2 regions of the Paramicrobacterium humi genome follow, and region 2 is predicted to be linked to the other one. Evidence: predicted binding sites of a transcription regulator. Region 2 holds the regulator's gene; the other holds the start of a gene.
What was found. Region 2 encodes LexA, which represses DNA repair genes until DNA is damaged. Its sites were predicted from a motif close to TCGAACANNTGTTCGA; they were not measured.
Positions count from the first base shown of each region.

Region 1: BLV49_RS07320 (HNH endonuclease signature motif containing protein) is a predicted target of LexA. The motif match lies at 12,490-12,505, and genes of this name have one in related genera.

Region 1 is NZ_FNRY01000001.1:1,446,051-1,461,694, forward strand. It holds gene BLV49_RS07255 (ATP-binding cassette domain-containing protein) at 1-605, shown strand, start outside; gene BLV49_RS07260 (ABC transporter permease) at 602-1,684, shown strand; gene BLV49_RS07265 (ABC transporter substrate-binding protein) at 1,738-2,757, shown strand; gene BLV49_RS07270 (DarT ssDNA thymidine ADP-ribosyltransferase family protein) at 3,046-3,864, shown strand; gene BLV49_RS07275 (hypothetical protein) at 3,865-4,260, opposite strand; gene BLV49_RS07280 (HAD-IA family hydrolase) at 4,333-5,007, opposite strand; gene BLV49_RS07285 (exonuclease SbcCD subunit D) at 5,179-6,336, shown strand; gene BLV49_RS07290 (AAA family ATPase) at 6,333-9,296, shown strand; gene BLV49_RS07295 (sulfite exporter TauE/SafE family protein) at 9,293-10,075, shown strand; gene BLV49_RS07300 (DUF488 domain-containing protein) at 10,099-10,629, shown strand; gene BLV49_RS07305 (GntR family transcriptional regulator) at 10,748-11,107, shown strand; gene BLV49_RS07310 (AAA family ATPase) at 11,217-11,828, shown strand; gene BLV49_RS07315 (hypothetical protein) at 11,934-12,281, shown strand; gene BLV49_RS07320 (HNH endonuclease signature motif containing protein) at 12,611-14,041, shown strand; gene BLV49_RS07325 (DUF503 domain-containing protein) at 14,135-14,428, opposite strand; gene BLV49_RS07330 (TM0106 family RecB-like putative nuclease) at 14,495-15,644, shown strand, end outside.
Region 2 is NZ_FNRY01000001.1:2,584,459-2,600,102, reverse strand. It holds gene hisH (imidazole glycerol phosphate synthase subunit HisH) at 1-278, opposite strand, end outside; gene hisB (imidazoleglycerol-phosphate dehydratase HisB) at 275-880, opposite strand; gene BLV49_RS12930 (histidinol-phosphate transaminase) at 877-1,959, opposite strand; gene BLV49_RS12925 (hypothetical protein) at 1,980-2,321, opposite strand; gene lexA (transcriptional repressor LexA) at 2,575-3,246, shown strand; gene hflX (GTPase HflX) at 3,254-4,762, opposite strand; gene BLV49_RS12910 (class I SAM-dependent methyltransferase) at 4,808-5,449, shown strand; gene dapF (diaminopimelate epimerase) at 5,457-6,338, opposite strand; gene miaA (tRNA (adenosine(37)-N6)-dimethylallyltransferase MiaA) at 6,348-7,295, opposite strand; gene miaB (tRNA (N6-isopentenyl adenosine(37)-C2)-methylthiotransferase MiaB) at 7,292-8,887, opposite strand; gene BLV49_RS12890 (regulatory protein RecX) at 8,949-9,539, opposite strand; gene recA (recombinase RecA) at 9,543-10,589, opposite strand; gene BLV49_RS12880 (DUF3046 domain-containing protein) at 10,828-11,055, opposite strand; gene BLV49_RS12875 (helix-turn-helix domain-containing protein) at 11,120-11,428, opposite strand; gene BLV49_RS12870 (CinA family protein) at 11,577-12,065, opposite strand; gene pgsA (CDP-diacylglycerol--glycerol-3-phosphate 3-phosphatidyltransferase) at 12,062-12,634, opposite strand; gene BLV49_RS12860 (FtsK/SpoIIIE family DNA translocase) at 12,642-15,359, opposite strand; gene BLV49_RS12855 (ribonuclease J) at 15,427-15,644, opposite strand, start outside.

The DNA.
Region 1 (15,644 bases), 1.1 Mb from region 2:
GAGCGACTCCTCCCACTGACGGAACGTTGGAGTTCGAGGGGAGCGATGTCTCGCTGGCGAATCCGGCGCACGCCCGCACCCTCGGCATCGAAACGGTCTATCAGGACCTGGCGTTAGCGCTTGACGTTCCGATATGGGCGAACCTCTTCCTGGGAAGGGAACGGCGAGCCCCCGGCCCGCTCGGCTGGTTCGGATGGCTGGACCGCCGAAAAATGATCGCCGAATCAGAGGACGAACTCTTGGCGACACGGATTCGAATCGGGTCCGTGAAAGCCCGCACTAGTGCTCTCTCGGGTGGGCAACGTCAAGCGATCGCTGTCGCCCGCGCGGTCTCACAGGGTTCGAAACTCGTGCTCATGGACGAGCCGACAGCCGCCCTCGGAGTTGAACAACAGCATCGTGTAGGTGAGCTGGTTCGTTCGGTTGCCGATCGGGGCGTCCCGGTGCTGCTCATCAGCCATAACCTTCCGCAGGTGTCCGAGCTCTGCGATCGGGTGCTGGTCATGTACCGCGGCCGAATCGTCGCTGACTTGAACCCCAAGCTGGAAACCGTGGAGACGATCATCAGCTGGATCACCGGTGCCGCACTGGAGGAGAAGAAATGAGTGATTCACGAGTCAAGCGCAAGCCGCGCACCGCTGAAACCTCCACGATCGATATGCCGGTTCACGCAGACGAGCCGCAAAAGCGTACAGCGCTCCAACGCGTGGGGCGTTTCCTGGGGCGAGGCGACGGAGATGTCGCAAGAGTTCTGATCCTTGTCGCCATAGTCATCGTGATAGGACTGTTTGCCCCCAACTTCCTGTCGAAAGCGAGCTGGCTGGCGCTATCGCAGACGGCCACGGTTGTGGCGCTGCTCGCTTTGGGGCAGACGTTCGTGATCATCACCGGAGGCATTGACCTGTCGGTGGGCGCGGTCATGGCCTGTTCGGCCGTGATCGGCGCGACAGTCATGCGCAACATGCACGTGTCTGGCGTAGAGCCGACACTCACGATACTTGCCGGGCTCGCGGTCATGCTCATCGTGGGATCCGCCGCGGGCCTGCTGAACGGCCTCGTTATCACGAAGCTCCGAATAACCCCGTTCATTGTGACTTTAGGCATGCTGAGCGTTGCCACAGGGACGATGAACCTTGTAAGTGGGGGAGCGGAGGTCGTAGGCCTCCCGCCTGTGCTCGGCCAGATTGGAAACTATCCACTCGGCGGGTGGGTTACGGTGCCTGTGCTCATCACCATTCTTGCGGCGATCGTCTCAGCGCTCGTACTGACAAGGACGCGGTTCGGACTGCGCTCGTATGCAATCGGTAGCAATCAGGGCGCAGCGCGTCGCGCGGGAATCGCCGTCGATGCGCACCTCATCCGCGTGTACGTTCTCGCGGGTCTGTTCTCCGGCATCGGTGGCTTCCTGCTGACAAGCCGTTTCGTCAACGCGAGCCCTTTGGCGGCACAAGGGATGGAGCTCTTGTCCATTGCGGCGGCTGTGATTGGCGGTGCGAGCCTCATCGGCGGACGTGGATCGATCGTCGGGACCATGATCGGTGCTCTGATCATGGCGGCGCTGCAGATCGGACTGATCGTGGCCGGGGTGCAGTCGTTCTGGCAAACGATTGCAATCGGAATCATCACTGTCGCAGCCGTATTCGGAGATCAGATTCGAATCAGGTATTCCGGCGAACGCGCCTGAGAGACCTTCACCAAAAAGCAGAGCAACGATGCTCTTCAGAAAGGAACCACATCATGCAATCACCAAATAGCCGAATCCGAAAGGCCGGGATAGCACTGTCTGCTGTTGCGCTCTTCGGTCTTGTCGGTTGCTCATCGAGCAGCGATGCGGGAAGCTCCAGCGAAGCTCCCGACGCCGGGGGCAAAGAGTATACGATCGCGCTCGTCCCTGGTATGACGACACACTCCGCGTACCAGACCATGTATTGCGGCGCACTCGAAGCCGCGGACGAACTCGGAGTCAAGGTCGACTTCCAAGGTGCCAATGCATGGGATCCCGCGAAGCAGCTACCCGTGGTCCAATCGATGCTCGCCACCGCTCCCGATGCACTTCTCCTCGTTCCCGCAGATTCCTCTGCGCTTCGACCCGCAGTGGATCAGTATCTTGCGGCTGATATTCCCGTGATTACAGTCGACACCGGCCTAGAGGACACGAGCGGCCTCACCGCGGTGATCAGCTCCGACAACGTCCAAGGTGGAGGCGCGGCAGCGGAAGCCCTCGGCGAAGCCATCGACGGCAAGGGCACGGTGGCCATTATTTCCGGTGTTCCGGGTGCTACCACCGACGTCGATAGAGTCGAAGGCTTCCGTGCGGTGATGGAAGAGAAGTACCCCGACGTCAAAGTGCTCGAACCCGAGTACTCGCGCTCCGTGGTCGCTACTGCTGAGTCTCAAGTTCAGGCTCTGATGCTCGCGCACTCTGACCTCACCGGAGTCTTCGGGGTGAACGGGAACTCCGCCACAGGCGCCGCAAACGCCGTCGTCAATTCCGGCCACGCAGGCGATATCGTCGTTGCCGGCTACGATGCTGAGCCAGGCACGGTGGAGCAGCTGCGTGCAGGAAACATCAACATCCTCGTCGTGCAGGACTTCATCCAAGAGGGTCGTCTCGGCGTCGAATACGCCTATGCCAAGCTCACGGGTGATGAATCGAAGATCGACACCCCGCGGGTCCTGGACAACATCATTGCGACGACGGACAACGCAGATGACCCGGAGATCTCGAAGTACTTCTACATCGAGAGCTGCCTGTAACAGATAAGCGATAGGCTTCCATGCCCGTCGCACAGGAGGGTTCTCCGCTCGCGGTGAGCGAGCGGGGGACCCTCTTTTCTCGCTAGCGCCTACTACATGCGGTTCAAATCCTCAGCGGATTCGCGGTTTCTTCGGCCTCACTGTCCCGCGCGCGAAGCGCCCGGTCGCAACGCGAAAAAGCGAACATCGTCCGTCAGGGCGGCCGCGTGCGGGGCCGGCGCGCGAGGCGTACCCTTGACTGTTGGCCCCGTTCCCCCGACCTCGCGGGCCGATGCACGAAAGGTTCCCTTGAGCGACGAATGTAGGCACGGCTTCGAAGCCGGGCTGTGCGCCATCTGCTATCCCCCCAAGACCCCCGAGACCTCATCGGCTCCGCGTGAGACCGCGAGCCGCACCTCCACACCGCGCGCGTCGACGCGAGCCTCGAGCCGCACCTCGACAGCTCGCGGCTCCGCTTCCGTGGCGAAGCCCGTGCGCGTCGACCAGATGCGCCTCTACCACGTCACGCACGTGCGCAATCTGCCCTCGATTCTCGCCGGCGGCAGCATCCTGAGCGATGACCTGCTTCACGACGACGAACGGTCGGATGCCGCTCAGATCATGCTCTCCTCGGCCGAGAACCGCGCCGCCCGCCGCCGCATCACGATCGAGGACGCCGCCGTGTCGGCGTACGTTCCGCTGTTCCTCTCGCCTGACGCGGCGGTGTGGAGCAGCATCCGTTCCCGCACTCCCAACGTGCGCATCAGCGCGGAGGCCGCTCGTCTGGCGCCGAACGACTTCGTCATGCTCGTCACGAGCGTCGCGAGCCTTCGAGCCCTCGACGCGGAGGTCGTCGTCGCCGACGGCGACGCTGCCGCAGGGCTCACGCGCTTCGCCGCCGACCCAGTGCAGGCCGACCGCATGCTCGCGCGCTTCGCCCTCGATGCCGACGACGCGGCACAGAGCGCCGCCGAGGTTCTCGTGCGCGACGAGCTGCCGCTCACGGCCCTGTCGATGATCGGCGTGGCGAGCATCCAGCTGCGGGAGAAGGTCAAGCGGATGCTGGCCGACGCGGGGCTGCGCACAAAGGTCGCGACCTACCAGCCCTGGTTCGCGCCGAGCGCGTAGTCACGCCTCGCCGTAGCGTCTCTCGAGCTCCGAGAAGAACGCGTCGGCGAGCTGAACGAAGTCGTCTTCCGTGAGGGCGATCTCGTCGCCGGGCGCGAGGCCGAGCACACTCGTCTCAGCGTCGAGGCCCGTCGACGGGTCGGCGCCCATGGTGACGCCGTCGTCCATGAGGGATGCCGCGAGCACGCGCACCTCGCCGAGGGCATTGCCGTTAGTGCCCTCCTGGTCGCGGTCGCGGTGCATGAACGTCGCCTCGAGCACGATCACGAGGTTGTTGAAGAACACCGACTCGAGAACGGCGTCGGCATCCGCCTCGTCGTAGAGCGCGATCTGGGCCCAGAGGCGTTCCCGGCAGCCTCCGATGTAGTCCTGCGAGTAGCTCTTCTGCGCCGGCACCCGTGCCCCCTTCGCCCGCCTCCATTGTGGCGCAGAACCGCAGTGCGCGCGAGGGGCGTGCGGCGCGTGGCGTCAGAGGGTGAGGGAGAGTCGGAAACCGTCCGGCACGCGCTCGACCTCGAGCTGCTCGAGACTCTCGAGAACGATGTCGGCGTCGAGCTCCGCCCCCGCGTGCGTGCCGACCATCGCGATCGTCACGCAGCCCGCCGCGCGTGCCGCCTCAAGACCGGCGGGCGCATCCTCGAACGCGACGCACTCCGTCGCGGGCACTCCGAGGCGCTCGGCGCCGGTGAGGAACGGCTCGGGGTCGGGCTTGCCCTTCGTGACGTCGTCGAATGTGACGAACCGATCGGGCCGGGGGATCCCGGCCGCCGCGATGCGCACCTCGGCGAGCCGGAGTGTGCAGGAAGTGACGATCGTCCACGCATGCTCGGGAAGACCCGCGAGCAGCTCGCCCGCTCCGGGCAGCGCGATGACGCCGTCGGTGTCGGCGAGTTCGAGTTCCGTCACGCGAGCGAGCGCCGCCTCGACCTGATCCGCGGGAAGGACCGACGCGAGCAGCTCGCGCGCGGGGCGGCCGTGGCCGCCGCCCTCGAACCGGGTCGTCGACCCCATCTCGCTCGCGAGCTGAGTCCAGGAACGGATGACGGCGGGCGTCGAATCGATGAGCGTGCCGTCCATGTCGAAGAGCGCACCGCGAAACGTGCGGTCGAGAAGGGTGCTCGCCTGCTCGAGATCGAGTGTCACAGGGGTCTCCGTTCGTCGCTCCGATGGTATCGAGTGTCCGGAGTTATCTTCGCAAGACCGATTTCGCTGATGGAGACTCATCTCCAGGGCGATGACGATGTGAATCGGGATCTATCCACGCGCCACGGGTTGCTGTCCGGCGATGTCGGCGGCGCCGGGTAGCGTCGAAGCATGCGAATCCTGCACACCTCCGACTGGCACATCGGGCGAACCTTCCACGGGCATCCGACCCTCGAGGCGCTCGAGGGCGTGCTCGACGCGCTCGCCGATGCCGTGCGCGAGCGCAACGTGGACCTCGTGATCGTGGCCGGCGACGTGTTCGACTCCGCAACCCCGTCCGCCGACGCCTACCGGCTGCTCACGCGCGCGCTCACGGGGTTGCGTGATGCCGGCGCGACAGTCGTCGCGACAAGCGGCAACCACGACTCGGCGGCACGCCTCGGCTTCCAGTCCGACTTCGCCGCGCTCGCCGGCATCCACGTGCTCACACGCGAGGAGAGCCTCGACACTCCGGTCACGCTCGAGGACGAGCACGGCCCGGTTCACGTCTACGGCATCCCGTACCTTGAGCCGGCCCTCATCCGGCACCGCTACCCGGACGAGACCCTCAAGACGCACGCGCACGCCCTCGACTTCGCGATGCGCCGCATTCGCGCCGACCACGACTCCCGCGGCGGCCGCGCCGTCGTCATCTCGCACTGCTTCGCGCAAGGCGTGTCGGATGCCGCTACCGACGTCGAGCGGGACATCACCTCCGGCGGACTCGACCTCGTGCCGGCTCAGGTGTTCGACGGCGTCGACTACGTCGCGCTCGGCCACATCCACGGCCGCGCGCAGCTCGCCGACGGCATCCGCTATTCGGGGGCCCCGCTGCATTACTCGTTCAGCGAAGCGGGAAAGCCGCGCGGCGGCTGGCTCGTCGACCTCGACGCCGACGGGCTCGGCGCGGTCGAGTGGGTCGACCTTCCCGTTCCCCGCCCGCTCACTGTGCTCACCGGCACGCTCGACGAGCTGCTCGCGAACCCGGAATACGCGGAATTCGAGAAGGACTGGGTGAGCGCCGTGCTCACCGACACCGTGCGGCCCATCGACGGAATGCGCAAGCTGCAGGGCCGGTTCCCGCACTGCGCCACAATGGTGCACGAGCCGAGCACGGTCGCCGACCACGGCACCCGCAGCTACGCCGAGCGCATCCAGCAGCGCAGCGACAGCGAGATCATCGGCGGCTTCCTCGAATTCGTGCGCAACGGCGAAGGTCCGAGCGACGCCGAGGTCGACGTTCTCCGCGAGGTCATCGGCGAGCTGGCGGGCAAGGAGCAGGCGGCGTGAAGATCAACCGCCTCGAGATCACCGGATTCGGGCCCTACCGCGGCACGCAAGTGGTCGACTTCGACACGTACGCCGACGACGGCATCTTCCTCATCACGGGAAAGACCGGAGCAGGGAAGTCGAGCATCCTCGACGCCATCGCCTTCGCGCTCTACGACAGCGTGCCGCGCTACGACGGCACGAAAGGCCGGCTGCGCAGCGACCACTGCGCCCCCGACGACCCCACGAGCGTGAGCCTCGAGTTCACGATCGGACGGGAGCGATACCGCGTGACGCGCTCTCCCGAGTACGACCGGCCGAAAGCGCGCGGAACGGGCATGACGACGCAGAAGCCCACGGCGCAGCTCGACGCGCTCGACGGAGGATCCTGGCGCGGTATCGCGGCTCGCCCGGTCGACGTCGCACACGAGCTCGCCGACCTCGTCGGCCTCACGAAAGACCAGTTCCTTCAGGTCATCCTGCTTGCGCAGAACCGCTTCCAGAAATTCCTGCTCGCCGGCAGCGGCGAACGCGAGACCGTGCTGCGCAGCCTGTTCGGCACAAGCCGCTTCGCCGACTACGAAGAAGCCGTCACGCAGCGCCGACGCGACCTCGAGGCCCGCCTTGCGACCGCGCGAGCACACACCGAGCAGCTCCTCGCCGACGCCGCGCATGCCCTCGACGCCGAACCGCCCGAGCAGGACGTCACAGCGTGGCTCGAGCAGCAGGTGCTCGCCCTCGGCGGCCGGCTCGCACAGACGATCACCGCCGCCTCCGCGGCAGACGCTCGGCAGCGTGCGGCCGAAGCCGCGCACACCGAGGCGCTCGAGCTCACGCGTCGGCAGACGCGCCGTGCCGCCGCGGAGGAGAACGCTCGCGACCTCGCGGCCATTGACGACGAGATCGAGTCGAAGCGCGCCGAACTCCAGCTCGCCGAACAGGCGGAACGAGCCTGGCCCTACGTGACCGGCGCGCGAGCGGCCCGCGAGGAGCACGCTGCCGCCGTCACCGCGGTCGACCGGGCGCGTGAGGCGTACGCGGCCGTGCGCACCGATGACCTGGCCGCGCCCGACGCCGACACGAGCGACCTCGACGACGCCGTCACGGCGCTCGCCGGTCGCCTCGCGCTCCTCGACGATGTGCTCGAGCAGGAGAACGCGCTGCCCGGCCTCGCCTCGGCCGAGGCCGACGCCGCGCACCGCAGGACGGTCGCCGCCGAAGCACTCGACGCGCTCACGCAGCGGCTCGCCCAGCTGCCCGAGGAGATCGCCGCGGTCGCCGCCGAACTGACGACCGCCACCGTCCAGGCGGCCGGAGTCGACGCCGCGCGCGGCGAGCTCGAGCGGTTCCAGGCGGCCCGGGCCGCAGCCGAGCAGGCGCTCGCGGTCACCGACGAGCTCGCGGCCGCACGGGCGACGGAGGCAGAACGCGTGCGCGAGAACACCAACGCCTCGCTCGCGCTCCAGCAGCTGCTGGATGACCGTCTCGCGGGGCACGCGGCCGAGCTCGCGGCGGAGCTCGTCGACGGAGAGCCCTGCGCCGTGTGCGGCGCCACGCAGCATCCGTCCCCCGCCCGCCGGGAACAGGAGCCGGTGACGGAGGCCGACATCGAGGCGGCGCGCGAGACGCTCGCCCGATGCGAGACGGCGAAGGCGGATGCCGCTCGCGAGGTGTCCCGGCTCGAGACGCGCGCGGCGGAGCTGCGCGCCGCCACGGGTGACCGCGACGCTGCGCAGCTCGATGCCGAACTCGAGCCCGCACGCGACGCGCTCGATCGCGCGACCGCCGCCGCGGAACGGGTCACCGAACTCGAGGCTCGCCATGCGGCGCTTGTTGACGAACGCGAGCGCGGCGACGCCGACCGCGACAGGCTGCGCAGCGAGCGCGACGCGCACGCCGGCGCCGAGTCGAACGCGCGCACCGAGATCACCCGCATCACCTCGAACGTCGAGGCGCAGCGCGGCGAGCACCTCACCATCACGCACGCCGTCGCCGCGCTCACCGCCGCCCGCGACGCGGCGCAGCGCCTCGCCGAGGCGCTGCGCACACGCGCCCTGCGCGGCGACGCCGTCGCCGAGGCCGAGCGGCGACTCGCCGACGCCCTCGCCGAGCACGGCTTCGCGAACGCGGACGCGGCAGTGACCGCCCGGCGAGCCGCGGCCGATCGGGAGACGCTGCGCAGCAGCATCCGCCGCCACGACGACGCCCGCGCGACGAACGCGGCGATCCTCGCCGAGCCGGAACTCGCCGACCTGCCCGCCGAAGCACCCGACATTGCGGCGACCGCTGCCGCCCTCGAGACCGCGCGCGAGGCGCGCGACGCCGCCCACCGCGACCGCGACACCCTCCACGAACGGCACACCGCGCTTGTGCGAACAGTGACGACGATCAGCGAGAAGCTCGCGGCATCCGCTCACGTGAACCGCGAGTTCGAGACGCTGCAGCAACTCGCGAACACGCTCGCCGGCAAAGACCCCAACACGCGGCGCATGCGCCTCGAGAGCTATGTGCTCGCCGCCGAGCTCGAGCAGATCGTGGATGCCGCGAACGCGAGGCTCCGCACGATGTCGGGTGGCCGCTACACGCTCGAGCACGACGACGCCGTGCAGTACCGCAACGTGCGCTCGGGGCTCGGACTCGCGATCTTCGACCAGCACACGGGGCAAGCGCGCGCGACGCACTCGCTCTCGGGCGGCGAGACCTTCCTCGCCTCGCTCGCCCTCGCGCTCGGCCTCGCCGAGGTCGTCACGGCGCGCTCCGGCGGAATCACGCTCGACACCCTGTTCATCGACGAGGGCTTCGGCTCGCTCGACGCCGACACGCTCGAGATCGCGATGGCCACCCTCGACTCCCTGCGCGCCGGCGGTCGCACCGTCGGCCTCATCAGCCACGTCGAGGGAATGAAGGAGCAGATCCCCGCGAAGCTGCGCATCTCGGTCACCGACGGCGGCTGGAGCGAGATCAGCCAAGACGCCGCGTGAGCGCGCTTCTTCCCGTCATCGCGCTCGCGCTCATCGGGCTCGTCGCCGGCGTCGGCATCACGGCGATCGGCCCGGGCGGCGTGCTCGTCACGATCGGTCTCGTCGCTCTCACGCCGCTCGCTCCCGACGAGGTGGCCGGAACGGCGATGCTCACGAACGTCGCCACGGGCATCGTCGGCACGATCGTCTTCGCCCGGTCACGCCACCTCGCCGACCCCGACGTGAAGCGCCTCGCGGTCGTGCTGTCCGTGACCGCGGTCGTCGGCACGCCGCTCGGGGTGCTCCTCAACCGGCTGCTCTCCCCAGACGCGTTCGGGATGCTGCTCGCCGCCCTCGTCGTCATCGTCGCGGTGCTCGTCCTCGTGCGTCAGCACCGGTCGAGAACGACGGATGCCGCCGAGCAGCACGCCCACGCGCGGAGGCCGCTCGGCCTCGCGCCGACAATCGGGATCGGACTGGCGGTCGCGGCCGTGAGCGGCGTCTTCGGCGTCGGCGGCCCGATGCTGAGCGTGCCGCTGCTCATCGTCATCGGCGTGTCCTTGCTGCCAGCGCTCGCGGCGTCGCAAGTGCAGTCGATCGTCATCGCCGCCGTCGGCAGCCTCGGGTACCTGGCGTCGGGTTCCATCGACCTCGGCCTCGCCGCCCTCGTCGGCCTCCCCGAACTGCTCGGCGTCGTGCTCGGCTGGATCGTCGCCAGGCACGTGTCCTCCCGCGTGCTCGCGTTCGTGCTCGCCGCGGTGCTGCTCGCGACGGCGCCGTATATCGCGCTCGCCCCGTGAGGCGCGCCGCCTACACTGGCGCCATGCCTCTGCTCACGTTCGGTCATGGCCGCCTCGAGCGGCAGGAGCTCGCCGACCTGCTGCGCGACGCGCGCATCGAGCGCGTCGTCGACGTGCGCCGCTTCCCCGGAAGCCGCGCGAACGAGGCGGCCGCGCGCGGGCAGGTTCCCGAGCTGCTCGCCGAGATCGGCATCGCCTACCGCTGGGATCAGCGCCTCGGCGGGCGACGCCGACTCGACAAGCACACTCCGTCGCCCGACACCTGGTGGCGCGTCGAAGCGTTCCGCGCCTACTCCGCGTGGACGCGCGGCGACGAGTTCCAGACCGCCCTTCCTGATCTCGTCGACGACATCGGGACGGCGCGCACGGCCGTCATGTGCTCGGAGTCCGTCTGGTGGCGGTGTCACCGCCGCATCATCGCCGACGTCGTCGCGCTCGGCTGCGGCATCCCGGTCGAGCATCTCATGCACACCGGAAAGCTCACCGCGCACGAGCCAAGCGAAGGCGCGCGGGTGCTCGAGGGCACGCGGCTCGTCTGGGACGACGCCGGCTGAGGCTCTGCTTGACAGCATCCTGGTTCTATGGTTCATTGGTTGAGTAACGAACCACAGAAGCAGACGCGTTCTGCTTTCCGGCGGGTGCGCACCCGCCGCCGACCGGAACGGAGGCGCCATGCTCGAGGATGGACGCCCGCTGTTCGTGCAGATCGCCGAGCAGATCGAGAACGACATCCTTGACGGGACGTACCCCGAAGAGACACCGGTGCCCTCGACGAACGAGCTCGCAGCGTTCCTCCACATCAATCCCGCCACGGCGGCGAAGGGTCTCAATCGCCTCGTCGACGCCGGAGTGCTCTACAAGAAGAGAGGCATCGGCATGTTCGTCGCCACGGGCGCCACGCGCGCGCTCATCGAAGACAGGCAGAGCTCCTTCGCCGGTGAATACATCAGCCCACTCCTGCGAGAGGCGTCGAAACTCGACATCGGGTTCGACGATCTCATCGCCATGATCACGAAAGAGGCGAAGCGATGACCGCCATCGTCGCCCGCAACCTCACGAAGACCTACAAAGACACGCGCGCCGTCGACGGCGTCGCGATCGAGCTCGGCAGCGCTACCCCGACACCTTCCGACCCCGCGATGTGTTCGCCGTCGCCGCCGACGTGTATCCCGAATGGGATGCCGCGTTCGCCGCACAGCTCATCGAGGAATTCCGACTGCCCGAGAAGCGACCCATCAAAAAGCTCTCGCGCGGTCAGCTGAGCGCCGTCGGCATCATCGTCGGCCTCGCCTCCCATGCGCCGCTCACCTTCTTCGACGAGCCCTACCTCGGGCTCGACGCCGTCGCGCGTCAGCTGTTCTACGACCGCCTGCTGACCGACTTCGCCGAGCACCCCCGCACGATCGTGCTCTCGACGCACCACATTGACGAGGCCGCGAACCTGCTCGAGCACGTCGTCGTCCTCGACGAGGGGCGCGTGCTCCTCGACGCCGACACCGACGAGCTTCGCGGTCGCACCCTCCAGGTCGCGGGCCGCGCGGATGCCGTCGACGCCTTCGTGCGCGACCGCGACGTTCCCGCCCGCGAGCGACTCGGCGGACTCCGCTCCGCCACCATCACCGCCGAGCCCGGCGACGCCGAAGCCGCCGAGCGCGCGGGGCTCACGGTGTCCGCGGTGTCCCTGCAGAACCTCATCGTCCACCTGACCTCGGGGGCGGCGGCATCCGTCACGGCCGAGACCGCGGCCGCCTAAGGGAGACCATCATGCGCATTCGTTCTGTCGTCAGACTGCACACCGTCAACCGATCTGGCTCCGATCGTTGGCCTGCACATCGGCATTGACGGAACGAGCGTCTCCGTGACTGGTGAGAGCGCGTCGGCGGGCCCCATGCCGGGCACCGGTGACCCTGCAAGTGAGGCTCCCGGCGCAATCGGCTCCGACAACGAGACGTCTGGTTTGGGCGAGTCCGGCATCGGTGATTCGGTGACGGATGCTGCCACGCCCGACTCGGTTGTCGGAGACAGCGGAGTCGCTGCAGCAGCGAGCACCCGGAGTGCGGCGCCGATCGCGGCGACCGTCACCGGCGAACTCGCTGAGACGGGTGCCGATGGTGGGGCGGCGATTCTCGGTCTCGCTTCGCTGCTCCTTCTTATCGGCGCAGCAGTGAAGGTGGTGTCGCGCAAGAGCGCGGCGCGCCGCCGCTGACACATGCGGTGTGCGGTCGCCGTCTGTCGGACGGCGACCGCACCGGCATGCCACGGAGCAGTCGGCAGGTTCACGGTGATCGGATGCCGCTCCCGCGACGCGCGAGCAACGTCACGAACCGCTGGCAGCGCTGCCCGCGACGCCGCGAACCGCTCAGGAAGCGCCGACTTCTCGTCCACAGGACCCGCGCACTCTGACTTATCCAGTTTCGTATTTGTGTTCGAGTGAGTGTCGGTGGGTGATGGCAGAGTAAACCCATGGTAATCCTCAACGATGACGATAAACACCCACCCGAAAGCCGCGACTCCCGGATCGGGAAACTGGCGGTGATGGTCGAAGAGATCTCCGAACAGTACGCGTTGCTGGCGGTCGTGCAGGCGCAGGTGTCCACGATGCTCGCGGATCTTCTGGACCACGCGACGGCGAACCGTGACCTGTTCGTCGCCTCCGACACGGACACGACGAAGACGCAGGAGGTTGTGCGTTCCGCCCTCGCCGGGGAACTGGCGGCGAAGATGCGGTTGTCGCAGCCGATGATCACCTCGATGCTCGGCACCGCCGAAACCCTCACCACGGAACTCCCCGCCACCCTGGAAGCACTCGGTGAGGGGGTGATCACATATCAGCACGCGCGCACGCTCATCGATCAGGCCACCGGGCTCTCCACACAGGATCGGGCGGCGTTCGAGCAGGTCGCCCTCAAGCTGGCGAAAACCTCCACCCCGCCGCAGTTCAAGAACAAGGCCCTCGCCCTGCGCGAGAGCCTGCACCCGGAAACCAGTACCGAACGCCACGAAGCGGCAGCGGAAGATCGGCGAGTGGAGCACTGGAACGCTCCCGACGGAATGGGCTGGCTCGCCCTCTACGCCCCCGTCGAGGTAACCCAGAGCATATTCAACGCCTGCCACACCACCGCCAAAAGCCTCCGCAAAACCGGCGATCAGCGCACCATCGGGCAACTCACCGCCGACGTGTTCACCGACGCCGCCATGCTCGGGCTCACCACCGGGATCGGCACCGGCGGCAGCAGTGACGACAGCGGTGAGGGGGCCGGTGTTCCCGTCTTCGCCGGCCGTGATGGAGCGATCCGGCCGACGGTGCACGTGACCGTCCCGGTGATGACCCTCCTCGGCCACAGTGAGGAACCGGCAGAACTCGACGGGTACGGGCCGATCAACCCCGAGACCGCCCGCCGGCTCGCCGCCCAAGCGCCAAGCTTCACAAGGCTGCTCACCCACCCCGAAACCGGAGCCGTCCTCTCCGTCGGACGCGACCGCTACGCCGTCCCCGCCGACCTGCGAAAGACCATCGAAGTCAGAGACAAGGTCTGCGGCTTCCCCGGCTGCAACCGGTCGGCCAGGCAATGTGATGTGGACCACATCCTCGCCTGGCAGGACGGAGGTGAGACCGACCTCGAGAACCTCAATTGCCTGTGCCGACGCCACCACGTACTCAAACACTCAAGCACCTGGCAGGTCCAACGCGACGACGACGGGACCATCATCTGGACCTCACCCCTCGGACAGAAGTACCGCATCCGACGCTCCACCAATGTCGGATTCGTACCCCTCGACGAATGCGACGAGACTCCCGAACCCGACATCGACGACGAGGAAAGCGAGAACGACGGCTTCGCCGAAGACGCGCCGAATCCCGACGGCGAGAGCTGGTTCACCGACACCAAAACCGACGAAGCCGATGCAGCCGACGACGCTGACGCGACCGACGGCAAGGACTACCCGGAGAACCCGCTCTTCTAGAAGCAGAGTGAGCATGTGATGCGCGCCTTGGCGCGTTAGCGTCGGCACTGAGCGTCGGCAGTCGGCAATGCCGCGATCGACGACCGACCGCGGTCAGTCCTCGCTGCGATGAAGCCGCCTGCGAGCGGACAGTAACTCGATTTCGGGCCGGGCTGCGACCATTCGCTCGACACCGTCGAGTACTTCCGTCACGTGGCTACTGTGAGCGCTGACCACGCTCACTCCGACGGCTGCGCGCCGGTGCAGATCAAGGTGCCCGACCTCCGCGACCGAGACCTCGAAGCGACGCTTGATCTCAGCCAGAATCGGGCGCACGGTGGAACGCTTCTCCTTGAGCGAGTGCACATCCCCCAACAACAGGTCGAACTCGATCCAACCAATCCACATGTCTCCATTGTCGTGCCCGCAACGTCAGTCGCTGCTTGTACCGTTGATGCGAATCGAGAGGCCCTGATGTTCCTGCTTTCACCCATGGATGCCGAGTCCCACACGTCTGCCGTGCCGCGCATCGTCACGAGCGCAAGCGACCTGACTCTCGCGTCCCAGTGCGAATGGGCATTCCTGCGCAGGCTCGACGCGAAACTCGGTCGCATTCCGCCGATCGTCGAAGAACGCGACGCGATGAACCAGCGCACGTCCGCACTCGGCGACGTGCATGAAGCAAACGTGCTTCAGCACTACCGCGACACGTACGCGGAAGGCGTCGTCGAGATCGACCGGCCCCAATCGATGTCCGCTGAACACTTGGCCCAAGTGGCCGCCGAGACGAAAGCAGCGTTCGAGGGCGGTGCGGACGTCGTCTTCCAGGCGACATTCTGGGACGGCAACTTCGTCGGCTTCGCCGACTTCATCGTCCGCCAGCCCGATGGCAGCTACGAGGTGCAGGACACCAAACTCGCCCGCCACGCCAAGATCACGGCGCTGCTCCAACTCGCCGCATACGGGGAGAAGCTCACGGAACTCGGTGTGCCCGTCAGCCCGGTCGCGCGGCTCATTCTCGGTGACGGTAGCCACAGCGAGCACCGCCTCGCCGACATCGCACCCGTATATCGCAAGCGCCGCGCGCGCCTTCAGCGCATCATGGCCGAGCGCCTCGCCGAACTCTCCCCGCTCGCCTGGGGTGACACGCGCTATGCCCTGTGCGGCCGCTGCGAGCTCTGCGAAGAGGCGGTGCAGGAACACCGGGACCTCCTTCTCGTCGCGAATTTGAGCGTGCGCCAGCGCGCCGTGCTCAACCGCGCCGGAATCGCGACCATCGAGCAGCTCGCCGCGGCGCCGAGCGCCATCGACGGCATGAGCGCGTCGACGTTCGAGCACTTGCGCGAGCAGGCCCGCCTGCAGCTCGAGTCCGCACCGGACGCCGGTCCCGCTGTCACGCTGTTCGACCCCAAAGCTCTCGCCGCTCTTCCCGATCCTGATGCCGGAGACATCTTCTTCGATTTCGAGGGCGACCCGCTCTACAGCGAATCAGGCGCCGGCGAGCACCGGGAGTGGGGACTCGACTATCTCTTCGGCCTCATCGAGCCCGACGGCACCTTCCGGGCCTTCTGGGCCCACACGTTCGCCGAAGAACGCCAGGCTCTCGCGGAGTTCCTCGCGTATG
Region 2 (15,644 bases):
CCGCGCTCGAACAGCACTTGCATGCCCACGCAGATTCCGAGAACGGGGCGGCCGCCCGCGAGACGCCGGTCGATGACTTCGTCCCCGCCGGAGGCGCGCAGCTGGTCCATCACAGCGCTGAATGCCCCGACACCGGGAACCAGGAGACCGTCCGCCTCGAGCGCGGCACGCTTGTCGCCGGTGAGCTCGACGTCAGCGCCGGCGGCTTCGATGGCCTTCACCGCCGAGTGGACGTTGCCCGAGCCGTAATCGAGGACCACCACTCGAGGACGTGTCATAGTGCACCCTTTGTCGACGGGATGCCGGACACGAGCGGGTCCATCGCCTTCGCCTGCCGGAATGCGCGCGCGAACGCCTTGAACTCGGCTTCCGCTATGTGGTGCGGGTCCCGACCCGAGCGCACGTCGACGTGCATGGTGAGTGCGGAGTTGTAGGCGATCGCCTCGAACACGTGGCGCACCATCGATCCGGTGAAGTGTCCGCCGATGAGGTGGAACTCGAAGCCCGCGGGCTCGCCGCCGTGCACGAGATACGGGCGGCCCGAGATGTCGACGACGGCTTGGACGAGCGCCTCGTCGAGCGGAACGAGCGCGTCGCCGTAGCGCGAGATTCCCTCCTTCGTGCCGAGCGCCGTTCGGATTGCCGTTCCCAAGGCGATGCCGATGTCCTCGACGGTGTGGTGGACGTCGATGTGGGTGTCGCCCTCGGCCCGCACCGTCAAGTCGGTAAGGGAGTGCTTCGCGAACGCGGTCAGCAGGTGGTCGAAGAACGGCACCGAGCTGCTGATGTCGCTCGTGCCGGTGCCGTCCAGGTCGAGACTGAGCTCAATCGACGATTCGCTCGTCTGGCGTCGGATGCTGGCTACACGCGGTGAAGTCATACCTTCGATGTTAGTGCTGCGAGAGCGTCGAGGAACGCGCTGGTCTCAGCCTCCGTGCCGGCGCTCACGCGCATGTGGCCGGGGATGCCGATGTCGCGAATGAGGATGCCCCGCTCAAACAGTGACTGGAAGAGCGCACGGGTGTCGGCGACGCCGCCGAACAGCACGAAATTGCTGCCCGAGCGGTATGGCTTGTAGCCGAGCTCGCTGAGGTGGGCGACGATCCGATCCTTCTGGACGCGGATTTCACCGACCACGGCAAGCATCTCGTGGGAGTGCCGCAGCGCACCGAGTGCGGCGGCTTGGGTCAGCGCAGAGAGGTGATAGGGCAGGCGTACGAGGCGGAGGGCGTCAGCGATCGCCGGGTCGGCAGCGAGGTAGCCGACGCGTGCGCCGGCGAAGGCGAACGCCTTGCTCATCGTGCGCGAAACGATCAGCCGCTCCCGTCCGGGGAGGAGAGTCAGCGCACTCGGCGTACCGACGGGAGCGAACTCGGCGTATGCCTCATCGACCACGACGATGCCGGGCGCGGCATCGTACACCGCTGTGATGGTCTCGAGTGAGAGCGGTGTGCCCGTGGGGTTATTGGGTGAGCACAGAAAGACCACGTCGGGCTGCTCGCGACTGACAGCGGCCGCGGCGGTCTCCGGTGAGAGTTCGAAGTCCTCGTCGCGCTCCGCCGCGATCCAGCGCGTTCCAGTTCCCATCGCCAGAAGCGAGTACATGGAATAGGTGGGCACGAACCCCATGAGCGAGCGACCGCTCCCCGCAAAGGCCTGCAGAATCTGCTGCAGCACTTCGTTCGAACCGTTGGCGGCCCAGATGTTCTCTGCCGAGAGGCCGTGTCCGAGGTAGTCCGCGAGTGCTGTGCGCAATTGCGTGAACTCTCGATCCGGGTAACGGTTGAGGCTCAGAATCGCCGTGGCCACGGAGGCCACGATGTCGTGGGCGACGTCCTCGGGAATTCCGTGGGTGTTCTCGTTCACATTCAGAGCGACCGGGACGGGCGCCTGTGGTGCACCGTACGGTGACTTGCCGCGGAGGTCGTCGCGAAGGGGAAGATCATCGAGTGAGGTCACTCGACAATGCTATGCCGTTCTCATTCGGCATCCGCGTACCGGGCGGGGATGGCCACGCGAGCGCCCGCTCCCACGGAAGAGCTTTCGAGCTGGTTGAGTCGCACGATGTCGGCGACGACGTCGCGCGGGTCAGCGTTGGGCGCAACTCGCTGGGCGAGGCCCCAGAGCGATTCACCGGCGCCGACGGTCACGTATTCGAAGCTCTGCTCGGCCGCGTGCGATGTGGCGAAGGCCGAGGAGGCGTTCGTCGACAGAACGCCGACGCCGACCAGGAGGGGCAGGGCTGCAAGGGCGGTGACGACCGCACGTCCGCGCCGAGTGAGGCGAACGCGGACGGAGGACGACTTCGCTGCTGTGCTCATCAGAGTTCTCCTTTGTGGTGAGATTCGTTCCGACCCCTCGGCCGGGAGGGGCCGGAACGAAGCTGTGTTCCGAACCTATCTTCGAAGTTTCGAAGAGTCAAGGTGCTTTTCGTATTTGCGTCGAAAGAATCCGCGACACACTCGAACAGGTGTTTGTCCTGGCCGGGCAAAACGGATACAGTTTCGATCACAGGGACAACCCCACCATGAGCCTCTGACATCGGGGCAGCGGGGCGACGACGGGAGCACGGAAATGGCGCAGGACGGCAAGGTCAGGACGGGTACTCGTCGCCGCAAGAATCTCAGCGACAAGCAGCGCGCGATTCTCGAGTACATCCAGCGTTCCGTGAGCCAGCGCGGCTATCCGCCGAGCATGCGCGAGATCGGGGACGCTGTCGGTCTCGCCTCCTTGTCGTCCGTGACCCACCAGCTCAACCAGCTCGAGCTCAGCGGCTACTTGCGCCGCGACCCGAACCGGCCGCGCGCGCTCGAGATCCTGATCGACCTTCCGCAGACCATCGATGCGGCCGAGAGCCAGACTCCCGTGGGCGATGCCGCGATGGTGCCCCTCGTGGGACAGATCGCAGCCGGTGTTCCGATCACCGCGGACCAGCAGGTGGAGGAAGTCTTCCCGCTACCCCGCCAGCTCGTGGGCAAGGGCGACCTGTTCATGCTGAAGGTTCAGGGCGAGTCCATGATCGACGCGGCGATCTGCAACGACGACTGGGTCGTCGTGCGCCAGCAGAGCACGGCCGAGAACGGTGACATCGTCGCGGCCATGCTCGATGGGGAGGCGACGGTGAAGGTGTTCCGGCAGCGCGACGGTCACACGTGGCTGCTCCCCCGGAACTCCGCGTTCGAGCCGATCCTCGGCGACAACGCCGAGGTTCTCGGCAAGGTCGTCGCCGTCCTTCGCGCCGTCTGACGCCCGGTCAGCTGCCGGTCGCGAACTCCTGGAGCTGCGCCGCGATCTCCTCGGTCACGGCGGCCTTCACGCGTGTCCCCGCCGCGAGATAGTCGAGCTGGCGCACGGCGCCACGCCGGTGAAGCATTGAGATGATGTCGCCCCGATCGTAGGGCACGAGTAGTTCGACCGCCACGGACGGCCGAGGCAGCATCCGCTCGATGGCGTCGAGCATCTCATCGACGCCCTCGCCCGTCCGCGCCGAGACGAAGACGGCGTCAGGAGCGATGCCGCGCAGGACAAGGCGCTGATCGTCGTCGATGAGGTCGGACTTGTTGAAGACAATGAGTTCGGGAACGTCACGCGCGCCGACATCGCCGACGACGTCGCGAACCGTCGCGATCTGCGCGGCAGGGTCCGGGTGTGCGGCGTCCACGACGTGGACGAGCAGATCCGCCTCCGCGACCTCCTCGAGCGTGGAGCGGAACGCCTCGACGAGCTGGTGCGGCAGGTTCCGGACGAAACCGACTGTGTCGGACAGCGTGTATTCGCGGCCGTCCTTGGTCTTCGTACGCCGTGTCGTGGAGTCGAGTGTCGCAAAGAGCGCGTTCTCCACCAGCACGCCGGCGCGAGTGAGGCGATTCAGCAGGCTTGACTTTCCGGCGTTCGTGTAACCGACGATGGCCACGGACGGCACTTCGTGGCGGTGACGATTTGCGCGCTTCGCCTCGCGCGCCGGTGCGAAGCCCTTGATCTGCTTGCGCAGCTTGGCCATGCGCGTGTGAATCCGACGCCGGTCGAGCTCGATCTTCGTCTCGCCGGGTCCGCGAGAGCCCATTCCCGCTCCCGCGCCGCCGACCTGGCCGCCGGCTTGACGGCTCATCGACTCGCCCCAGCCGCGGAGCCGCGGGAGCAGGTACTCGAGCTGCGCGAGCTCCACTTGCGCCTTGCCCTCCCGGCTCTTCGCATGCTGGCTGAAGATGTCGAGGATGACCGCGGTTCGGTCGATGACCTTCACCTTGACGACGTCCTCGAGCGCGCGACGCTGACTCGGGGCGAGCTCCGTGTCCGCGATGACCGTGTCGGCGCCGAGGGACGTGACGATCTCACGCAGCTCGTGGGCCTTGCCTTTGCCGAGGTAGGTGCTCGGATCCGGGTACGGACGGCGCTGCAGCAGGCCGTCGAGGACGACGGCGCCCGCCGTTTCGGCGAGGGCGGACAGTTCCCGCAGAGAGTTCTCGGCGTCCTCCAGGGTGCCCTGGGCATACACGCCGATGAGCACGACGTTCTCGAGGCGAAGCTGCCGGTACTCGACTTCCGTGACGTCCTCGAGCTCCGTCGAGAGCCCGGCGACGCGGCGGAGCGCCTGACGCTCCTCGCGATCGAATTGCTCGCCGTCGTCCGAACCCGCCGCCGTCGATTCGTCCTGGAGCGCTTGGGCACGACCGAAGATCGAGTAGCCAGCGGCACTGTCGTTGGCGCGGGAGAGAATGCGGTCGACGACGTCGTCGTCGCCTCGGTCAGTCGTGTCAGCCATTGCGTTAAAGCCTAGTGTCTGCCGGCTGGGATAACGTACCTAGATATGACGGGTGACCATTACTTCACAGGCACTCCGGGAAGCGACTTGCGGTTGAAGACCGTGAACGTCACACTCGCCGGACGCGCCTTTCAGCTGACGACTGCGAATGGGGTCTTCAGCCCCGATCGCATCGACACCGGCACCCGAGTCTTGCTCTCGAGCACGGCCCCTCCGCCGACGAGCGGACACTTTCTGGATCTCGGCTGCGGCTGGGGTCCGATCGCCCTCACGCTCGGACTGCTCTCCCCCGACGCCACGGTGTGGGCAGTCGATGTGAACGAACGCTCCCTTGAGCTCGTGCGTCGCAACGCCCGCACGGCCGGGCTGACGAACGTTCGCGCGGTCACTCCCGATGAGGTTCCTGACGACGTCGCGTTCAGCACCATCTGGTCCAACCCGCCCATCCGGGTCGGTAAGAACGAGTTGCACGGCATGCTCGAACGGTGGCTGCCACGGCTTCTGCCCGGCTCTGACGCGTATCTCGTCGTGCAGCGCAACCTTGGTTCCGACAGCCTTCACCGGTGGCTGCAGACCGCGCTCTCCGATGAATTCAGCGTCGTGCGGGCAGCGACGGGCAAGGGATATCGGGTGCTCCGCGCCCGGCGGCACACCGGTCAGACCGAGCCGATCGACGTCGTCGGCTGACGGCAGGTCAGGCCAGCTCGATCGTGCCCGTGTAGACAAGCTCCGCGGGTCCGGAGAGCGCAACGTGCTCGCCGTCCTCCGCGGCGAACATGCGCACGCCGAGCGTTCCGCCCGGCACGTCGACACGCCAATTGTTGGGAGCGCTGCTGCCCGCCCAGTGCCGGGTGGCGAGAGCGGATGCCGCGACGCCGGTGCCGCACGAGAGCGTCTCCCCCGAGCCGCGTTCGTGCACGCGCATGCTGATGCGGCCGATTCCGTCCTTGACGAGCGGGTCGCGCGGGACCACGAGTTCGATGTTCGCCCCGTTCTCCGGTTCAGGCTCCACAACGGGGATGTAGCCGAGATCCGCGTCGGCGAGTTCGTCGAGATCCGCGAGGGCGACGACGATATGCGGATTGCCCACGTCGATGCCTTGGCCGGGCCGGGCCACTTTCAAACCCTTCACACGCACGAGAGGGTCGCCGTCCTCGAGCCGCCAGCGTCCGAGGTCGACCTGGAACCCGTTCGTTGACACTTGCACGTCGCGCACGCCGGCGCGCGTGCCGATCGGGAGAGTCTCGCCAGTCTCGAGCGTGGTCAGCCCGTTGGCGAGCAGGTAACGCACGAAGACCCGAATGCCGTTCCCGCACATCTCCGCGACCGTGCCGTCGGCATTGACGTAGTCCATGAACCACTCGGCGGCTTCGTCCTCGGCCAGTGAGGCGGCCCCGTTGGGGATCGCGTTCGAGCGAACGGCGCGGATGATCCCGTCGGCGCCGATGCCCATGTGCCGATCGCACAGCGCGCGCACTTGCTCCGGGCTCAGGGGCGACTGGCCGGCGGGATCGGTGTAGAGAATGAAGTCGTTCCCGGTGCCATGGCCCTTGGTGAACTGCAGCGTGGTCGGCATACGGCAAGTCTAGGGGCGATGCAGTTGCCCTTCGTTCCGGGCGATGATCTCGAGGGCATCGTCCGGCAGGGACGCGGATGCCGCGTCGAGCCAGTGCAGGTCGCGGTAACGGCGGAACCAGCTCATCTGACGCCGGGCGTAACGGCGGGTGAGTCTCTGGGTGTCGGAGATCGCTTCGGACTCGCTGCATTCTCCGCTCAGCTGGGCCGCCGCTTGCGCGTAGCCGATGGCACGGCCGGCGGTCGTTGAGCGTTTCAGTCCCTGCTCCATGAGCCCGCGCACCTCGGCGAGCAGTCCGGCATCCCACATGCGCTGCACGCGCCCGTCGAGGCGCTCCGTGAGCTCTTCGCGGGGAAGCTGCAGGCCGATGAGCGTCACGGGACGCCAGTACTCGGGCTCGTCGGGCAGCATCCCTGCGGCGGGGGTGCCGGTGAGCTCCGCGATCTCGAGCGCCCGGACAATGCGGCGAGCGTTATGCGGGCCGATTCGGGCGGCGACGGCAGGGTCGAGTTCATGGAGTCGCCGATACAGGGATCCTCGTCCGTCGGCTTCGAGTTCCCCTTCGAGCCGCGCGCGCACGAGCGGATCGGTGCCGGGGAATTGGAACGCGAAGATCACGCTCGAGACGTAGAGTCCCGATCCGCCGACGAGCACCGGTGTTATGCCGTCTCCACAGAGCGCGTCGATGACGTGCCGCGCCCGCGGCTGGTAACCGGCGACCGTCGCGTCCTCGGTGACGTCGAGCACGTCGAGCAGATGGTGCGGGATGCCGCGGCGCTCGTCGACCGCCAGTTTCGCGGTTCCGATGTCCATGCCGCGGTAGAGCTGCATGGCGTCGGCATTCACGATCTCGGCGGGGCGACCGGCGTCTGCGAGTCGTTCGACGAGGTCGAGCGACAACTCCGATTTCCCGGTCCCTGTCGGTCCGACGACGACGATGGGGGCTGGAGTGCTCAGCGCTGCCCGTCCGTCGGGTCGTAGATCGGTGTCGTGGCCACCGTCGGTGTTGCGGCGCGCAGGCCCGGCATTCCGAGAGACACGGCTCCCCCGGTCGCAGCGCCGCCGCCGTGAGCGGGCACCGCGCACGACTCCGCCTGGCCGCGGTCCCATGCGTCACCTGCGCGAGTGCGCCGGATGACGAGCGGCGCCCCATCCGAGGAGTCGGCGAGCAAGTGGAACGGTGCCGCGTCCGTGACGGTGACGGTGACCACGTCGCCCGGTCGCGGGGTCTCGCTGCCCGCGGGAACCGCGAAGTGCACGAGTCTCGAGTCCCGGGCGCGCCCCGTCAAACGGTGCGTCTCGGCGTCCTTCTTTCCCTCACCGACGGCGACGAGCACTTCCACCTGCCGGCCCACGACGGCGCGGTTCTCCTCGAGGCTGATGCGCTCTTGCAAGGCGAGTAGGCGCTCGTAGCGCTCCTGCACGACGGCCTTGGGGATCTGGTCGCCCATCGTCGCCGCCGGTGTCCCGGGGCGTACGGAGTACTGGAACGTGAAGGCGGAGGCGAATCGGGCTTCCTCGACGACGCGGAGAGTTTCTTGGAAGTCTTCTTCGGTCTCACCGGGGAAGCCGACGATGATGTCGGTCGAGATCGCGGCGTGCGGAATGCGCTCCCGCACCTTCTCGAGAATGCCGAGGAACTTCTTGTTGCGGTAGGAGCGCCGCATGGCCTTGAGGATCCGGTCGGAGCCGGACTGCAACGGCATGTGCAGTTGCGGCATCACGTTGGGCGTCTCCGCCATCGCGTCGATGACGTCGTCGGTGAACGCGGCGGGGTGAGGGCTCGTGAACCGGACGCGTTCAAGGCCTTCGATCTGTCCGGCGGCGCGGAGGAGCTTGCTGAACGCCTGCCGGTCGCCGAATTCGACGCCGTACGAGTTCACGTTCTGTCCGAGCAGCGTGACCTCGATGGCGCCGTCGTCGACGAGGGACTGGATCTCCGCGAGGATCTCGCCGGGACGCCGGTCCTTCTCCTTGCCGCGCAAGGACGGCACGATGCAGAAGGTGCAGGTGTTGTTGCAGCCCACCGAGATGGAGACCCAGCCGGAATAGCTGGAGTCCCGCTTCGTCGGCAGCGTGGACGGAAAGGTCTCGAGAGCCTCGAGGATCTCGATCTCCGCTTCGTTGTTGTGGCGGGAACGCTCGAGCAGGCTCGGCAGCGAACCCATGTTGTGCGTTCCGAAGACGACGTCGACCCATGGAGCCTTCTCCAGAATGACGTTCTTGTCCTTCTGGGCAAGGCAGCCGCCGACGGCGATCTGCATTCCTTCGTGGCGACGTTTGACGGCAGCGAGATGACCGAGGTTCCCGTAGAGCTTGTTGTCCGCGTTCTCGCGCACCGCACACGTGTTGATGACGACGATGTCCGGCTCGACGTCGACGGCCTTCACGTACCCCGCAGCTTCAAGGGAGCCGCTCAGACGCTCAGAGTCGTGAACGTTCATCTGGCAGCCGAATGTGCGCACCTCGTAGGTGCGCGGGCCGCCATCGGGCCCAACGGCGGCGTCGGACCGGGGAATGATCGTCGGGCGTTCGGTCAGGGTGCTCATGATCCCCTTAGTTTACGTAGGACTCTGATGGTCTGCAGAATCCGCCGCCCCGGACACCCGGTCAGCGAAAGCGCACCGAGCTGCGTCGCTCCGCCGCGGCTGCCGCGACTGCTTCGCGAACGATGTCGCCCGCGTATCCACGACGTGCCAGGTAGCCCGTGAGCCGTCGGGTGAAGGCTTGATCGTCGGCTGACGACAGTTGCGCTCCGCGCTTGAGCGCGAGCTCGACCGCAACGGTGCGCTCGTGCTCGTCGGAGATGCCGTCAAGCGCCGCGTCGCCGATGTCGCTGGGGACTCCGCGAGCGGCCATCTCGCGTGCCACAACGGCTCGACTCTTTCCTCGCCCGTCAGCGAGGCGGTGCACGAGTTCCTCGGCCACCCGGGAATCATCCACATAACCGAGCTCGCGGAGGCGTTCGAGGACCGCTTCCGCCTGGCGGGCGTCGCCGCCCTTTTCCCGCACGAGCTTCGCCACCTCCCGCTCGGTCAGGTTGCGGCGGCTGAGGGCGCGCACTGCCGCTGCCTCGAGATCCGGCAGCGCGGGCGGAGCATCCTCGGATTCCGCTTCCGGGGCGCGTCGCTCGCCCCTGTGCGCGTCGAGCGACGTCACAGGGGCGAGCTTCTCACCGTCGGATGGTCGGAACGCAACCATGGGTCAGGCGCCGCGGCGTTCCGCGAGCTCGTCGCCCTCGGCGCCCGGCGTCTCAGGACCGAGTCCGAGCTTTGCCTTGATGCGGTTCTCGATCTCGAGGGCGATGTCGGGGTTGTTGCGCAGGAAGTTGCGCGCGTTCTCCTTGCCCTGGCCGAGCTGGTCGCCTTCGTAGGTGTACCACGCGCCTGACTTCTTGACGATCTGGTGTTCGACTCCGAAGTCGATGAGGCTTCCCTCGCGCGAGATTCCGGTGCCGTAGAGGATGTCGAACTCGGCCTGCTTGAACGGCGGGGCCATCTTGTTCTTCACGACCTTGACGCGGGTGCGGTTGCCGACGGCTTCGCCGCCGTCCTTCAGAGTCTCGATGCGGCGGATGTCGAGCCGGACAGAGGCGTAGAACTTGAGCGCCTTTCCGCCGGCGGTTGTCTCCGGGCTGCCGAAGAAGACGCCGATCTTCTCGCGAAGCTGGTTGATGAAGATCATCGTGGTGCCGGTCTGGTTGAGACCGCCCGTGAGCTTCCGGAGCGCCTGCGACATGAGTCGTGCCTGTAGTCCGACGTGAGAATCGCCCATCTCGCCCTCGATCTCGGCGCGGGGCACGAGTGCGGCGACCGAGTCGATCACGACGAGGTCGATCGCGCCGGAGCGCACGAGCATGTCCGCGATCTCAAGCGCCTGCTCTCCCGTGTCGGGCTGCGAGACAAGGAGGGAGTCGATGTCGACGCCGAGCTTCTTCGCGTACTCGGGGTCGAGCGCGTGCTCCGCGTCGACGAAGGCGGCGATGCCTCCTGCCTTCTGCACGTTCGCGATGGCGTGGAGGGTGAGCGTGGTCTTACCACTCGACTCCGGACCGTAGATCTCGACAATGCGGCCCCGGGGCAGGCCTCCGACTCCGAGAGCGACGTCGAGGGCGACGGAGCCCGTGGGAATCACGGCGACGGGGGCGCGCTCGTCGCTGCCGAGACGCATCACCGACCCTTTGCCGAACTGGCGGTCGATTTGCGCGAGAGCTGTCTCGAGCGACTTCTCGCGGTCTGCTGGTGATGCCATGAGGGCGTCTCCTTCGTTCTCGTTATCGGTTCGCCTGTAGGCTGTCGCGCCCCGGAATCATCCGGTTCTCCGACAAGGCTGGGAGCGACTTCCGCTGACGAGAAGAACTGTACGACGACCCTCCGACACTGCATCGGACGCCCGTGCGCGCAGTGGGAAACGTCCCGGTTGCGGCTCTTGTGGAGAGAGTATCACCGCTCGAAGCTGTGTTCGAGGTGTGCTTATCGGCGTGTCGGCATTACTTTCGAGGCTCTGGGAGGCCGACGCCGTGCCGCCGCTCGTCGGGCACATCGGTCGCCTCGCACAGCGCAAGCCACACCGCACGGGGCCGGACGCCAGCGCGGAGGGCCTCTTCAGCGCTCTGTCCATCGAGCGAGGGCAGCACCAGATCACGGACGACGACGCGCCCGTAGCCCTCGCCGTACTCGGTGTCGACGGCGTTCCAGAATTCGCTGAGCTTCACCACTGCCCTTTCATGGAACGGACGCCCCCGAACCAGTCGGGGACGTCCGTCGAATCGTTCGCCGGGATCAGCGCCGAACCAGGTCCGCGTCGAGCTCCGCGACGAGTGCGTCGGGAATGGTGTCGGGGATCGGGTCCATCCCTTCGATGACCGCGAGCCGGTCGCCCACTTCGCGCATGATGATCGAGATCGGCGTGTCGAGGGCTTCGGCTACCGAAGCGAGGATCTCGCTCGACGCTTCCTTCTGTCCGCGCTCGACCTCGCTCAAGTATCCGAGGGCGACGCTCGCCTTGCTCGCCACCTGCCGGAGCGTACGCCCCTTCTGCAGACGGAAGTCACGAAGAACGTCCCCGATTTCCTGTCGAACAAGAACCATGAGACCCTTCCTTTCTGCTTGCCAGTCAAGCGGCGGCTCCGCTGCTTGGGTCGATAAGACTACTACATACAACTCTACCGACGGCGCATCGGAATCCGCCTGATGTTTCCGTGTGAGTCTGACAGCTACAACCTGCTTTGCGACCCGGCTATTCCCGGTTGATCGTCGTCGAGAGAAGCTCGATGACCGCCGCCACCGTCGCAGCCCGAATGCCGTCGCGATCGCCGGAGAGCGTGAGCGGAACGACGGTACTGCGCTCATCGCTGTCGAGGCCGACGAAGACGGTTCCCGGCTGCTGTCCCGATTGCGGATCGGGACCGGCGACCCCGGTGGTCGAGACGCCGATGGTCGCCGCCGCACCGTCGGCGGCGAGAGCGCGGCGCACGCCGGCGGCCATCTGCGCCGCCACCTCGGCGTGGACCGGACCGTGTTCGGCGAGAAGCTTGTCGTCTACGCCGAGAAGGGCGTGTTTGAGTTCCGTCGCGTAGGCCACGATGCCGCCGACGACGACAGCGGATGCTCCCGCCGGGCGGATGAGCTCTGCGCACACGGCGCCGCCGGTGAGCGACTCGGCGACGGCGACGGTCGCACCGGCCGCCGTCAGATCGGCGATGAGCTGTGCCGTGTCGTCGCTCATCGGGAGCGCTTCGCCTTCATCGCCGTCCACACGTAGTCAAGGCCGCTCGCTATCGTGAGGATCACCGCGATCGTCATGAGGATGCCGTTGACGACGAAGATCCAGTCGCCGAGGAACGACCACAGGGGCACGAGCGCGAACGAGATGGCGACCGATTGGAACACGGTCTTGAGCTTGCCCATCCACGCGGCAGCGACGACGTGATCGTGACGGATGATCATGCGGTGCACGGTAATGCCGACCTCGCGGATGAGCACGATGATCGTGACCCACCAGGGCAGCTCGGCGAGGATGGACAGGCCCACGAGGGCGGCCCCCGTGAGAATCTTGTCGGCGATGGGGTCGAGGAGCTTTCCGAGGTCCGTGACGAGGCCGCGAGAACGGGCGATGTGGCCGTCGACGCCGTCAGTGGCGATGCCGACGATGAACAGGATCGCGGCGATCCAGCGCAGAGCGGCATCCGCTCCCCCATCGATGAGGAGGAGCACGAGGAACACGGGCGCGAAGAAGATCCGCACGATCGTGATCGCATTGGGAAGGTTCCAGTTGCTGCCGGTCGTGTCGCTCACGCTTCGATTATTCCCGATCCGTGAGCTGCCAGGCGTCCTCGGACTCATCGGCGTTCGCCGTCTCGTAGCCCTCGAACTGCTGCTCGACGGGATCGGGGTCGCTCGCGGGACCGGGCGTCGCCGAGCCGGCGGGCGGGTCTTCGCCGCGCAGTTTCGCGAGAACGCCGGGGAGCTGTTCCTTGCTGACGAGGACGTCGCGCGCCTTCGAGCCCTCGGAGGGGCCGACGATGTCGCGGGACTCCATGAGGTCCATGAGTCGCCCGGCCTTCGCGAAGCCGACGCGGAGCTTGCGCTGCAGCATGGACGTGGAGCCGAACTGGGTGTTCACGACGAGCTCGACCGCGGCGACGAGAAGCTCGAGGTCGTCGCCGATGTCCGCGTCGATCTCCTTCTTCTCGATCACCTGCTGCACATCGGGCCGGTACTCGGGGCGAGCCTGGGCCGTGACGTGCTTCACGACCTTCTCGATCTCGTTCTCGCTCACCCAGGCGCCCTGCACGCGAAGCGGCTTCGAGCTGCCCATGGGCAGGAAGAGCGCGTCGCCCTGGCCGATCAGCTTGTCGGCGCCCGACTGGTCGAGGATGACGCGGGAGTCGGTGACGCTCGTGACCGCGAAGGCGAGGCGCGATGGCACGTTCGCCTTGATCAGCCCCGTGACGACGTCGACGGACGGACGCTGGGTCGCCAGGACGAGGTGGATGCCGGATGCGCGAGCGAGCTGCGTGATGCGCACGATCGAGTCCTCGACGTCGCGCGGCGCGACAAGCATGAGGTCCGCGAGCTCGTCGACGACGACGAGGAGATAGGGATACGGCTTGAGGACTCGCTCGCTGCCGGGCGGCAGCTGGATCTCACCCGCGATGACGGCTTTGTTGAAGTCGTCGACGTGGCGGTAGCCGAAGCTCGCCAGGTCGTCGTAGCGCATGTCCATTTCCTTCACGACCCACTGCAGCGCCTCGGCGGCCTTCTTGGGGTTCGTGATGATGGGCGTGATCAGGTGCGGCACGCCCGCGTACGGGGCGAGCTCGACGCGTTTGGGGTCGACGAGCACCATGCGGACCTCGCTCGGCTTCGCGCGCATGAGCAGGCTCGTGATCATCGAGTTCACGAAACTCGACTTGCCGGAACCGGTCGAGCCCGCGACGAGGAGGTGGGGCATCTTCGCGAGGTTCGCGACGACGTATCCGCCCCCGACGTCCTTGCCGACGCCGATGGTCATGGGGTGCTTGCTGTTCGTCGCCGCCGCCGAGCGCAGCACGTCGCCGAGCGTGACGATCTCGCGGTCGGTGTTCGGGATCTCGATGCCGATGGCGCTCTTGCCGGGGATCGGCGAGAGGATGCGCACCTCGTTCGACGCCACGGCGTAGGACAGGTTCTTCGACAGAGCCGTGACACGCTCGACCTTCACGCCCGGTCCGAGCTCGATCTCGTACTGCGTGACCGTCGGGCCGCGCGAGAAGCCCGTGACCTTGGCGTTCACCTTGAACTGGTCGAGCACGCCCGTGATCGCGGCGACGACCTCGTCGTTGACGGACGAGCGCTGCTTGGCGGGAGCTCCGGCCGCGAGCGTCGCTGTCGAGGGCAGGCGGTATGGGTGGTCGGCTTCGGTCGGCTTCGCGGGAGCGCCCTCGTCGCCGCGGAGCGCAAGCGACTCCATGCCGGGGAGGACGTCGGTGTCGTCGGCTTCTCCGCCGTCGCCGTGGATTCCGCGGGTGCCGTCGGAGCCCGCATATCCGGCGACGGCGCTCTCGGCAGCGGCGAGCCCGTCGATGACCTCGGTCGGCGCGAACGAGGGACGCTCGGGCTCCTTCTCCACGGCCGAGTCGAAGTGGCCCTCGGGCTCGGCCGCGCCGAGCAGCTCGGTGATGTCATCGTCGACGACGGGAGAGTCGAATGCGGGCTCGGTCTCTCGTCCGCTCTTGTTGCGCCGCCACCAGGGCAACGAGTCCTCGTCGACGTCGTCATCTATCGCGGGCCCGCTCGCCTTGTCGGCGCGGCGCTGCTCGAGCTCCTCCGGGTCGGTGCCGAACATCCATGCCGTGAACTGGCGGATGCGCTGCGGGATCTTGTTCGGGGGCGTCTTGGTGACGATGAACAGCGCGAGCAGGCCGATCAGCCCGAGAACTATCGTCGCGCCGATCCAGGTGATGAGCAGCACGAGCGGCGCCCCCACCATCCAGCCGAGCAGGCCGCCCGCGTCGGCAAGCGCGGGCAGTCCGCCCTCACCCGGCGACGGTTGCTCGCTCAGCGCGTGGCAGATGCCGGTGACGGAAAGCAGGAGCAGTCCGAGGCCGATGCCGACGCGGCCGTTGTCGTTGACGGAGCTCGGGTTGCGGAACAGCCAGACGGCGAGCAGCAGCATCACGACAGGCAGGGCGAAGGCGACGCGCCCGAAGAGCCCGCCGAAGGTCCAGGCCTCGATGGTTCGAGCGACAGGGTCGTTGACCCCGAACCACTCGACGACCATCCCCGTGATCGCCAGGAGCAGGATGAAGAACGGCACTCCGTCGCGGCGCTGATCCTTCTCGAGCTTCTCGGGGCCGAGAGCGCGGGCCGCTCCGCCGGCGAGGTGCGCGAGGCCGAGCCAGAATCGCACGAGCGGATTCGCCTTCGTCGGCTCCGGCTCAAGCTTCTTGGTCTTGGCCGTGGCCGTGCGGGTTCGCGTCTGACCGCCGGCGCTCTTCGACTTGCGAGCGCGCCCGGAGGACGTGGTGCCAGGAGCCATGTTCCAACGGTATCGCCGGGCGCTGACGTTGCCCGGTAATGACTCGGGGTTCGCGAGACCTTGCGGGCTACGCCTCGATCACGAGCGGCACAATCATCGGACGGCGCCGGTACGAGGTGTTGACCCACCGACCGACGGTGCGGCGCACGACCTGCTGCAGCGCGTGCTGGTCGCGCACTCCGTTGCCCGCCGCTTCCGCGAGGGCCGAGACGATCTTGGGCCGCACCTTGTCGAAGACGGCGTCGTCCTCCGCGAAGCCGCGAGCGTGGATCTCCGGTCCGGAGA